Regions from separate parts of the Paenibacillus sp. FSL R5-0473 genome, predicted to be linked through region 1. Evidence: predicted binding sites of a transcription regulator. Region 1 holds the regulator's gene; the other holds the start of a gene.

The links. Region 1 encodes LexA, which represses DNA repair genes until DNA is damaged. Its sites were predicted from a motif close to CGAACATATGTTCG; they were not measured.
Region 2: a site for LexA is predicted at 2,165-2,178, ahead of addB (helicase-exonuclease AddAB subunit AddB). Genes of this name have one in related genera too.

Annotation. Positions count from the first base shown of each region.
Region 1 is NZ_JBBORL010000001.1:1,919,011-1,923,453, forward strand. Features, by position in the region: gene MKY28_RS08405 (aldehyde dehydrogenase) at 704-2,005, shown strand; gene lexA (transcriptional repressor LexA) at 2,111-2,737, opposite strand; gene MKY28_RS08415 (LysM peptidoglycan-binding domain-containing protein) at 3,034-3,411, shown strand; gene MKY28_RS08420 (DUF896 domain-containing protein) at 3,507-3,716, shown strand; gene MKY28_RS08425 (hypothetical protein) at 3,842-4,351, shown strand; gene MKY28_RS08430 (HAD family hydrolase) at 4,380-4,443, shown strand, end outside.
Region 2 is NZ_JBBORL010000001.1:1,082,330-1,086,772, forward strand. Features, by position in the region: gene MKY28_RS04675 (Na/Pi cotransporter family protein) at 1-332, opposite strand, end outside; gene MKY28_RS04680 (class I SAM-dependent rRNA methyltransferase) at 667-2,043, shown strand; gene addB (helicase-exonuclease AddAB subunit AddB) at 2,243-4,443, shown strand, end outside.

The sequences.
Region 1 (4,443 bases):
AATTAAAGGGATTGTATCGCTTATGAATTGCGAGCTTATAATTTATAATATTTGTATAAGTTTAATATTTTGTTTAGGAGATTTTTAATTTAACCAGCGCCATAATTTATTGCTTTTAATGTCAGAGTAGTAATGCAATCAAAATGAGTATTTGAAATGAGTTTCTTCATTATAATAAGAAAAAAAGGCGCCCACAAAATGCCCAAAAATGTCCCCTGAATTCTTCTTCACCAGCCCACATTTCTGTGTTTATTTGTAACCAAGGCTTACATTTGTATAACAAAACACGTTTGTTCGTCGATTTAGATAATCGCAAAACTCACTTTTCATAATGAAAGGGGAGTTTTTTATATATGGTAACTAAACCTCTCCATCTGATGAATTGTATCACTTCATGCTTGTTTTAGCGCAAAACGATTGTCATTTATCTAGTAACCCATTAAAGAGAAACTGAAATTAGAATTCTTTCTTACAGTGCATTAAACTGTCTGAAACAAAAGATTTAAATCAAACTTCCTTAGAAATTCTGATAGCCACGAAATAGAAAGGAATACTAACATTCACTCTTTTAAAATTCAAACCATCATTCAAATACATACAATATGGATGTTTCATTTGTATGTTGAAAGTTTCATATAGAAGAGGTATACTCTAATTAAATTTCGAACAATTTAATTTTAAATAATTAATTGGAGATGTTAATATGGATCAGGCAAAACAACTGGTGACAGATCAACGTACATTTTTTTATACAGGACAAACTAAAAATATTGAGTATCGGATTAATTCACTTCAACAGCTTAGAAAAGGAATTGAAAAGTATCAGCAACGGATTCAAGATGCACTTCGGGCAGATTTGAACAAATCAGAGGCGGAAGCTTACGGTTCCGAGATTCGCATTGTTCTGGGTGAACTGGATTTTGCATTAGAACACCTGCAGGAATGGGCTGTACCAAAACAAGTCCCAACCAATTCGGCTATGCCGGATGGGGTGAGCACCATTTACCCTGAACCATACGGAGTGGCTCTTATTATTGCACCTTGGAACTATCCTTTCCAACTGGCCTTTGGTCCACTGATTGGAGCAATTGCAGCCGGTAACTGTGCAGTTATCAAGCCTTCTGAATTAACACCAGCGGTATCTCGTCTGACATATGATCTGATTCAGGAGATCTTCCCTCAGGAGTATATCGCCGTTATGGAAGGGGAAGTTGAAGCCAGTACAGCATTGTTGAAAGAGAAGTTTGATTATATTTTCTTCACAGGAAGCACAGGTGTTGGTCGCATTGTTATGAAGGCAGCTGCGGAGCATTTGACTCCTGTAACCCTGGAGCTAGGGGGCAAGAGTCCTGCTATTGTCCATAACGATGCAGAACTGAAGCTGGTGGCCCAGCGTATTGTTCGTGGTAAGTTCCTGAATGCAGGCCAAACTTGCGTTGCTCCGGATTATTTGCTTGTACATGAACAAGTTCATGACGAATTGATCAATCTGATTGGCGCAGAGATCAAAGATAAATTTGGGGACGATGTGTTACAGAACGCTGATTTCCCGCATATTGTTAACTCGCGTAACTTTGATCGGTTGTCGAAATTCCTAACAGATGGCAAAACGCTGATTGGTGGACGTTCTGTACGAGAGCAGTTGCTCATTGAGCCGACTGTACTTGGAGATGTGAACTGGGAATCAGCTGTCATGCAAGAAGAGATCTTTGGTCCGATTCTTCCTGTATTTACGTACAGTGACCTGAATCCTATGCTAGATGAGATTGTTCGCCGGCCAAAACCATTGGCGCTATATCTCTTCACACAGGATGAGCAGCTGCAGGATCAGGTTCTGAATCAAGTATCCTTCGGTGGGGGATGTATTAATGACACACTTTCTCATATGACTTCACACTACCTCCCGTTTGGTGGTGTAGGAGAGAGCGGTATGGGCTCATATCACGGACAACAGAGCTTTGATGTGTTCTCGCATCACAAGAGTGTTCTGAAACGCAGTGAATAATTAGCCGCTAAAATAACATAAACATGAAAAAAAGAGGTTGTCCTGTTGATCAGGATAACCTCTTTCGTATTTCATTACATCTAGTTTTGTTACTCAAGTTAAATATTAATGAATATCTCGGAAAAGGCCAATGACTTTACCCAGAATACTAACATGTTTCAAACGTAAAGGTTCGAAGGTCGCATTCTCCGGTTGAAGGCGAATATGATCTTTCTCTTTATAGAACGTTTTCACTGTAGCTTCATCGTCTTCAGTCATTGCAACGACGATATCACCGTTATCAGCAGTTTGCTGTTGACGGACAATAACGTAATCTCCGTTAACGATTCCAGCTTCCACCATGCTATCTCCGACTACCGAAAGCATAAACACTTTCTGTTCGCCTACATAATGTGTAGGAAGAGGGAAGTAGTCTTCAATGTTCTCGGTTGCAGTGATTGGAACCCCGGCTGTAACCTTACCAACAACAGGAATACGTGCAACGCTATGAGCAAATTGATGAGAATGCTCAGATTCTTCTTGGCTCAAAAGCTCAATGGCTCTTGGCTTGGTAGGGTCGCGTCGGATCAAACCTTTTTTCTCCAAACGATCCAAATGTCCATGTACTGTTGAGCTGGAAGCCAGTCCAACCGCTTCACCAATTTCCCGTACGGAAGGAGGATACCCCTTCAACCGGACTTCATTTCGTATAAACTCCAGAATAGCCTGCTGCCTGCTGGATATCTTCGACATACCGTATCAACCCCATTTTAGTAACGTTTGGGAAAATTATAACATAGAACCTCCGTTCGTACAAACATAAGTTCTAAATAAAATAGCATTAAATCAGTGTTTTTTAGCTTATAGAACAGAAATTGTCCAAAAGTCAGAGCATAATACTGCAAATGTTTTGTAAAAGGACTTGAAATAAGATATTTCTCCTTCAAAAAAGAAGCGAACAATTGTTCTAAAAATCTATTGAACAAAACAAGTGTTCGTGTTATATTGATTCCAACAGATAGGAACAAACGTTTGGAGGCGGGTATTTAATGAGATATTCTACTTATCAAAGCATTTATGAACCAATGAATTCGGAACTGGTGAAGTCTAACATAGGGAACTACAAGAAGGTTTTAGCGCGTTTCAAGATTTCTTCATGGATGTTAAAGGTAGTCATTACCTCTATGATTATATTTATTGGATGCAGCACCGTTTTAACTGTATTTGCCGGCAATGAGAATGCTGTTCTGCCTGGAGGAAAGATAGCTGTTTCACAAGGGGAAACATTATGGAGTATTTCTTTGGAACATAAACCGACGAATATGGATACACGTATATATATAGAAGCAATTAAGAAAGTGAATCAACTTCATACAACTTCCATCCAAGTGGGACAAGTACTAGCTCTACCGCAATTTGCAGAATAAAATGCACATCAATGAGTGTTAGCGCGTGTCAACTTGACAAGCAGCCTTTATAATGGCAAAGTTAATATGACTTTGTATTTTTGGAGGGGACAAGCTTGGATATAGATAGTCTGGTAGCACGCATTAACGAATTGGCTCGTAAGCAAAAGTCCACTGGATTGTCGGAGGAAGAACTTGCTGAACGTGCCGAACTAAGAGAGATTTATTTGAGTAATATTCGCAGCAATTTCAGACAACAACTGGATACCATTGAGATTGTTGATGATGAGAATGACAAAGGCCACCAAGGCAAACTCAAACACTAACGAAACCTAATGATATCATTATGATATTTAGGTTTCTTCCTGTTATTTTGAGTGTGCAATTTATAGGGGGAAATGTTGGTTTACAGTTATGTAAGCCGATACAAAGACACATAAGGGGGATTCTCATGTCGCGTTCGTTCGAGAGAACGGTTAAGAAAAATTCCAAGCAGTTAAATCAGCAACGCAAAAAAAGTGGTCAACCAATCACGGGTACACCAGGTGAAGAAGTCTTTAAGGGACGCAGCTTGTTGTTCCCAATATTTTTGATCGGTCTCGCCTTTTTGTATCTGTTTATGAGCACATTCCTTGTGCAAGCTCCAATGACAACTTGGGACTGGGTGACCATGCTGCTTTACGTATTTTTGGCAGTCATCTTCATGCTTCGCCGTCCATACATCAAGATTAGCAGTAATCGGATTATAACGACGAAGGGTAATCGTGAACGTTCAATTGGGGTTGACGATATTGTCAAATTCAGAATTGAACCAGGTACAGTTGTTATTGAACATAACAGTCGCGGGAAAAGATGGGTGTTTACCAAGTTATTGAACCGTTACGATACAGATGCGATTGCAGAACGTTTGCTGAAGTTTGCAAAAGCACACCAGATCACCGTGGAAACCGTCGAAAAGTAATTATTGCATAAAGGGGTAGATGATCGGAATGGCGTTAAAAGCGATTTTGTTCGACCTAGATGATACTTTATTATGGGATGAGCGTAGTGTTC
Region 2 (4,443 bases), 840 kb from region 1:
AGGGAAGCACGTCCGATCTGCAGTCCCACCAGCTCCGTCGTCAGGCATGTCCCGATGTTGGTGCCGAGGATGATGCCAAGTGTGCGTCCATAGGTAATTAATCTGGCATTAGCCAGTCCAATGGTGAGTACGGTGACCGCAGTACTGCTCTGTAACAGGGCTGTTGCGCCTGCACTGAAGGCCATGCCTTTCCATGGAGCAGAGGTGGCGCGATTGAGCCAACCCGCCAACATGGGCCCAGCCATGCGCTGCAAGGCCGTTTCCATCAGCTTCATGCCACCAAAAAAGATAATAAGCCCATAGAGTAGGGGCAATATCACATCTCTAAACATAGTAATATCATTCCTTCCGTCCGGTTCCTTAACTCATCCTATGAGTAAGAAAAGACAACCATGACAAGCCTAAAGGAATTCAGAGGGAAGTGACCTAAATTACCCCACCCCAATTCGAAAGATACGGTGATTCGTGCAAGCGTAGTGGAGGGGACGAAATCGAATCTGAAGAAGCGAAGCGTGCGCCTTTGTCTCCAGATTTTCCCCTTTAAGAAAGGGAATCAAAAAAATCTGGAGACAACAGCGATCGGAAGATCGATTCGAACCCGGAACGTCATTTACGCGCCGCACCAAACCTATCTTTTCAACTAACTATGAAAGAAGTGGATCTACCTTGCCATCAGTTACACTCGAACGCAGTCGCAAAAAGCGGCTTGAACATGCACATCCATGGATATTTAACAATGAAATTGCCTCTGTTGACGGAAACCCGGAACCGGGAGATCTGGTCAATGTATTGAATCATCAAGGTCGCTATCTGGCGACAGGTTATTACAATCCTGCATCTCAGATCACTGTAAGGGTTGTAGCGTATCAACCGCTGGAGTCCGAACAGATGGACACCGCGTTTTTTGCAGCGCGTTTCCGCGATTGCTTGCGTCACCGGGAACGTTTTATCCAGGATGGAGAGGCATACCGTCTCGTTTACGGCGAAGCTGATTTTCTGCCAGGATTAATCGTTGACCGATTCGGCAGCATTCTCGTTGTACAGTTGCTTACACTTGGCATGGATCGTTGCCGTGAAGCCATCGTACAGGCACTCATTGAAGTAATGCAGCCGGAAGGTATATACGAGCGCAGTGATGTCTCGATTCGTGAACTGGAAGGTTTGGAGCAGACCAAAGGTCCACTGTACGGAGATTGCCCAAGACATGTCACGGTTACAGAGAATGGACTACTCATTAAAGTGGATATCGTGGAAGGGCAGAAGACAGGTTACTTCTTCGACCAACGCGAGAATCGTGCAGCCATCGAACCGCTTATGAAGGGTTGGGGCTACAAGAGTGGAATCACACTACAAACGACCGAGCAGGATGGCACAGAGCAGCTCTTGCCTGTGAATAAAAGTGGTAAAGTAGTTACATTCCCATATTGGGATGGTGCCACTGTACTGGAGTGTTTCTCACACACGGGTAGCTTTACGTTGAATGCTTGCAAGTATGGAGCCAAAAAAGTGACTTGTCTTGATATTTCGGAGCATGCCATTGAGAGTGCACGAACAAATGTGGAGCTGAACGGTTTCACTGACCGGGTCGAGTTCGTAGTTGCTGATGCATTCCAGTACTTGCGTGAACAAGTGAAAGGGCTGGATGAACGTACCGCACGTGCACGTGCAGGCGAACAGAAAGTGGATACATCCAAAGCGCTTGCAGCTGGCGGTAAAACATTTGATGTGGTCATCCTTGATCCTCCTGCATTTGCCAAAACGAAATCAGCAGTTAAAGGTGCATGTCGCGGTTATAAAGATATCAATCTGCAAGGAATGAAACTGGTCAATGAGGGTGGATATTTGGTAACAGCCAGCTGTTCGTATCACATGCGTCCAGACCTCTTCCTGGATACGATTGCCGATGCAGCGGAAGATGCAGGCAAAGTGCTTCGTTTGATCGACTGGAAAGCAGCCGGTAAGGATCACCCACAAATTTTGGGCGTGGATGAAGGACATTACCTGAAATTTGCTATTTTCGAAGTGCGCAGTAAAAAGAATTAATCGTATGATTTTCGTTCCAATCAAATATAGATCAAGTCAAAAGTCCACAGTGTGATAGCTGCGGGCTTTTTGCTGTTTTGCTGTGTTAACGGAGATGATCTCCGGTTTTACCGGATAGTGGCAAACGTATGTTCCGAACCAAGTCAGATATGTTATACTGGGAATTAAAATCTTGTACGTGTGGTTTGGAGGATTAGACATGTCCGTTCGTTTTGTTATTGGCCGGGCAGGCAGCGGCAAAAGCTCGCTGATTACCCGGGAAATTACATCCCTGCTTCAACAAGAACCGCAAGGTACACCTTTAATTTTGCTCGTTCCCGAACAGAGCTCTTTTCGAACAGAGCAGGCATTGGTGTCTTCTGGAGCAATTAAAGGTACCATGCGTGCAGAAGTGCTCGGCTTTCGCCGTTTAGCCTATCGTGTAATGCAAGAAGCAGGTGGTTCTGCTCGTATTCCGATCGGAGCCGAAGGCAAAAAGATGCTGCTCTACAAGGTCATCCAGCGCCGTAAGGAAGAATTGAAGCTGTTTGGTGCATCCGGCAGCCAGCTGGGTTTTATAGGCGAATTAAATGACTTATATAGTGAATTTAAACGTTATGAAGTTGATCCATCAATGCTGGAAGACGGGCTGTCTGGAGGGAATAGCTCATCCACTTCGCCGATTCTGGAGGACAAGTTGCATGACTTGAATCTGATATATCGTGACTATGAACAGGAACTGACCAATTTATATATTGATGATGAAGACACGTTGACCGAGCTGACAGATCGTTTGTCGGAAAGTGCATTGCTGCAGGATGCCCAGATCTGGATTGATGGTTTTCAGGGATTCACACCACAGGAGATGAGTGTGATCGGTAGGCTGATGTTGCAGTCCTCTTCCGTGACGATTGCCCTGACATTGGATCGTCCTTATGATCATGGCGCACTGCCTGGAGAACTGGAACTGTTTTATCCTACGGCAAGTGCCTATGCACGCCTGAAAGGAATGGCTGACGAACTGGGTGTAACGAGCGATATAACCGTGCTAGATTCGGAGATTCCACCGAGATACAAGGATCGTCCGGGACTTGCTCATCTGGAGGCTGGTTTCGACCGGCGAATTCGTTGGAAAAGTGAAGGCCTTGATTCCGGAATCCAACTGGTTGCAGCGGAGAACCGACGAGCTGAGATGGAGGGAGCACTGCGTGAGATGCGGCGCCTGGCACAAAACGAAGGTGCGCGTTATCGGGACATGGCGGTACTTGTCCGGCAGTTGGATACCTACGCTGATATAGTTGAACCGTTATTCAGGGATTATGACGTACCCGTCTTTCTGGACCGGAGAAGAAATGAACTTCATCATCCATTATCTGAGTTTATCCGTTCCGCACTGGATATTGTTCGGCGCCACTGGCGTTACGAGGATGTATTTCGCTGTGTCAAAACGGATTTGCTGCTTCCGCGTGATGGTTCCATCACTCGTGAAGATATGGACCAGCTTGAGAATTATGTACTGGCTTGTGGTATTCACGGGTATCGCTGGACTGACGGCAAACCATGGAAGTATGTACCAAGCCTGTCGCTGGAAGACAACGGTCAGGATGGCCGTAGTCGAGGACGGGACCAGATGCTTTCTTTAATGGAGAGCTGCCGAACGGTCATTACAGATTCCTTGGGTGTTTTTGAGAAGCGAATGAAAAAGGCAAAGACAGCCAAAGCCCAGTGTGAGGCACTATACAGACTGCTGGAAGATGCTGAGATCGCATGGAAGCTGGAGAATATGTCTGCTGAAGCTAAGGCACAAGGTGACCCCGAACGGTCGAGAGAACATCGGCAGATGTGGGGAGCTGTGCTGGATTTATTGGATCAGATGGTCGATATGATGGGGAATGAACGGCTGGATATCACGCTGTTTTCCGGGATGATTGAGACCGGATTGACGGAACTGAAGCTGGGTCTGGTACCACCAGCACTTGATCAGGTTTTGATGGGTTCTATGGACCGTACACGCCTTCAGGACATCAAATACGTATTTATCCTTGGCGCCGTTGATGGTGAATTACCCGCTGTACCTCAGGATGATGGCGTATTAACGGAACTGGAGAGAGCGTTACTGACGGAAAGAGGCGTGGCGCTTGGACCAGGTGCAACAAGGCAGATGCTGGATGAACGTTTCCTGATCTATACGGCACTTACAGCGGCAAGCAGCCAGTTGTGGCTGAGTTACCCGGTTGCTGATGATGAGGGGAAAACACTGCTTCCTTCCGAGATTGTCCGCCATGTACGGAAGATGTTTGGTCTACAAGAACAGCCATTGCTCGCTCAACCACCGGTTGCGAACTCGGAAGAAGCGCATTGGTCCTATGTCACCCATCCAGGTCAGAGTCTGTCTACGCTCATTGGACAATTGCGCAAATG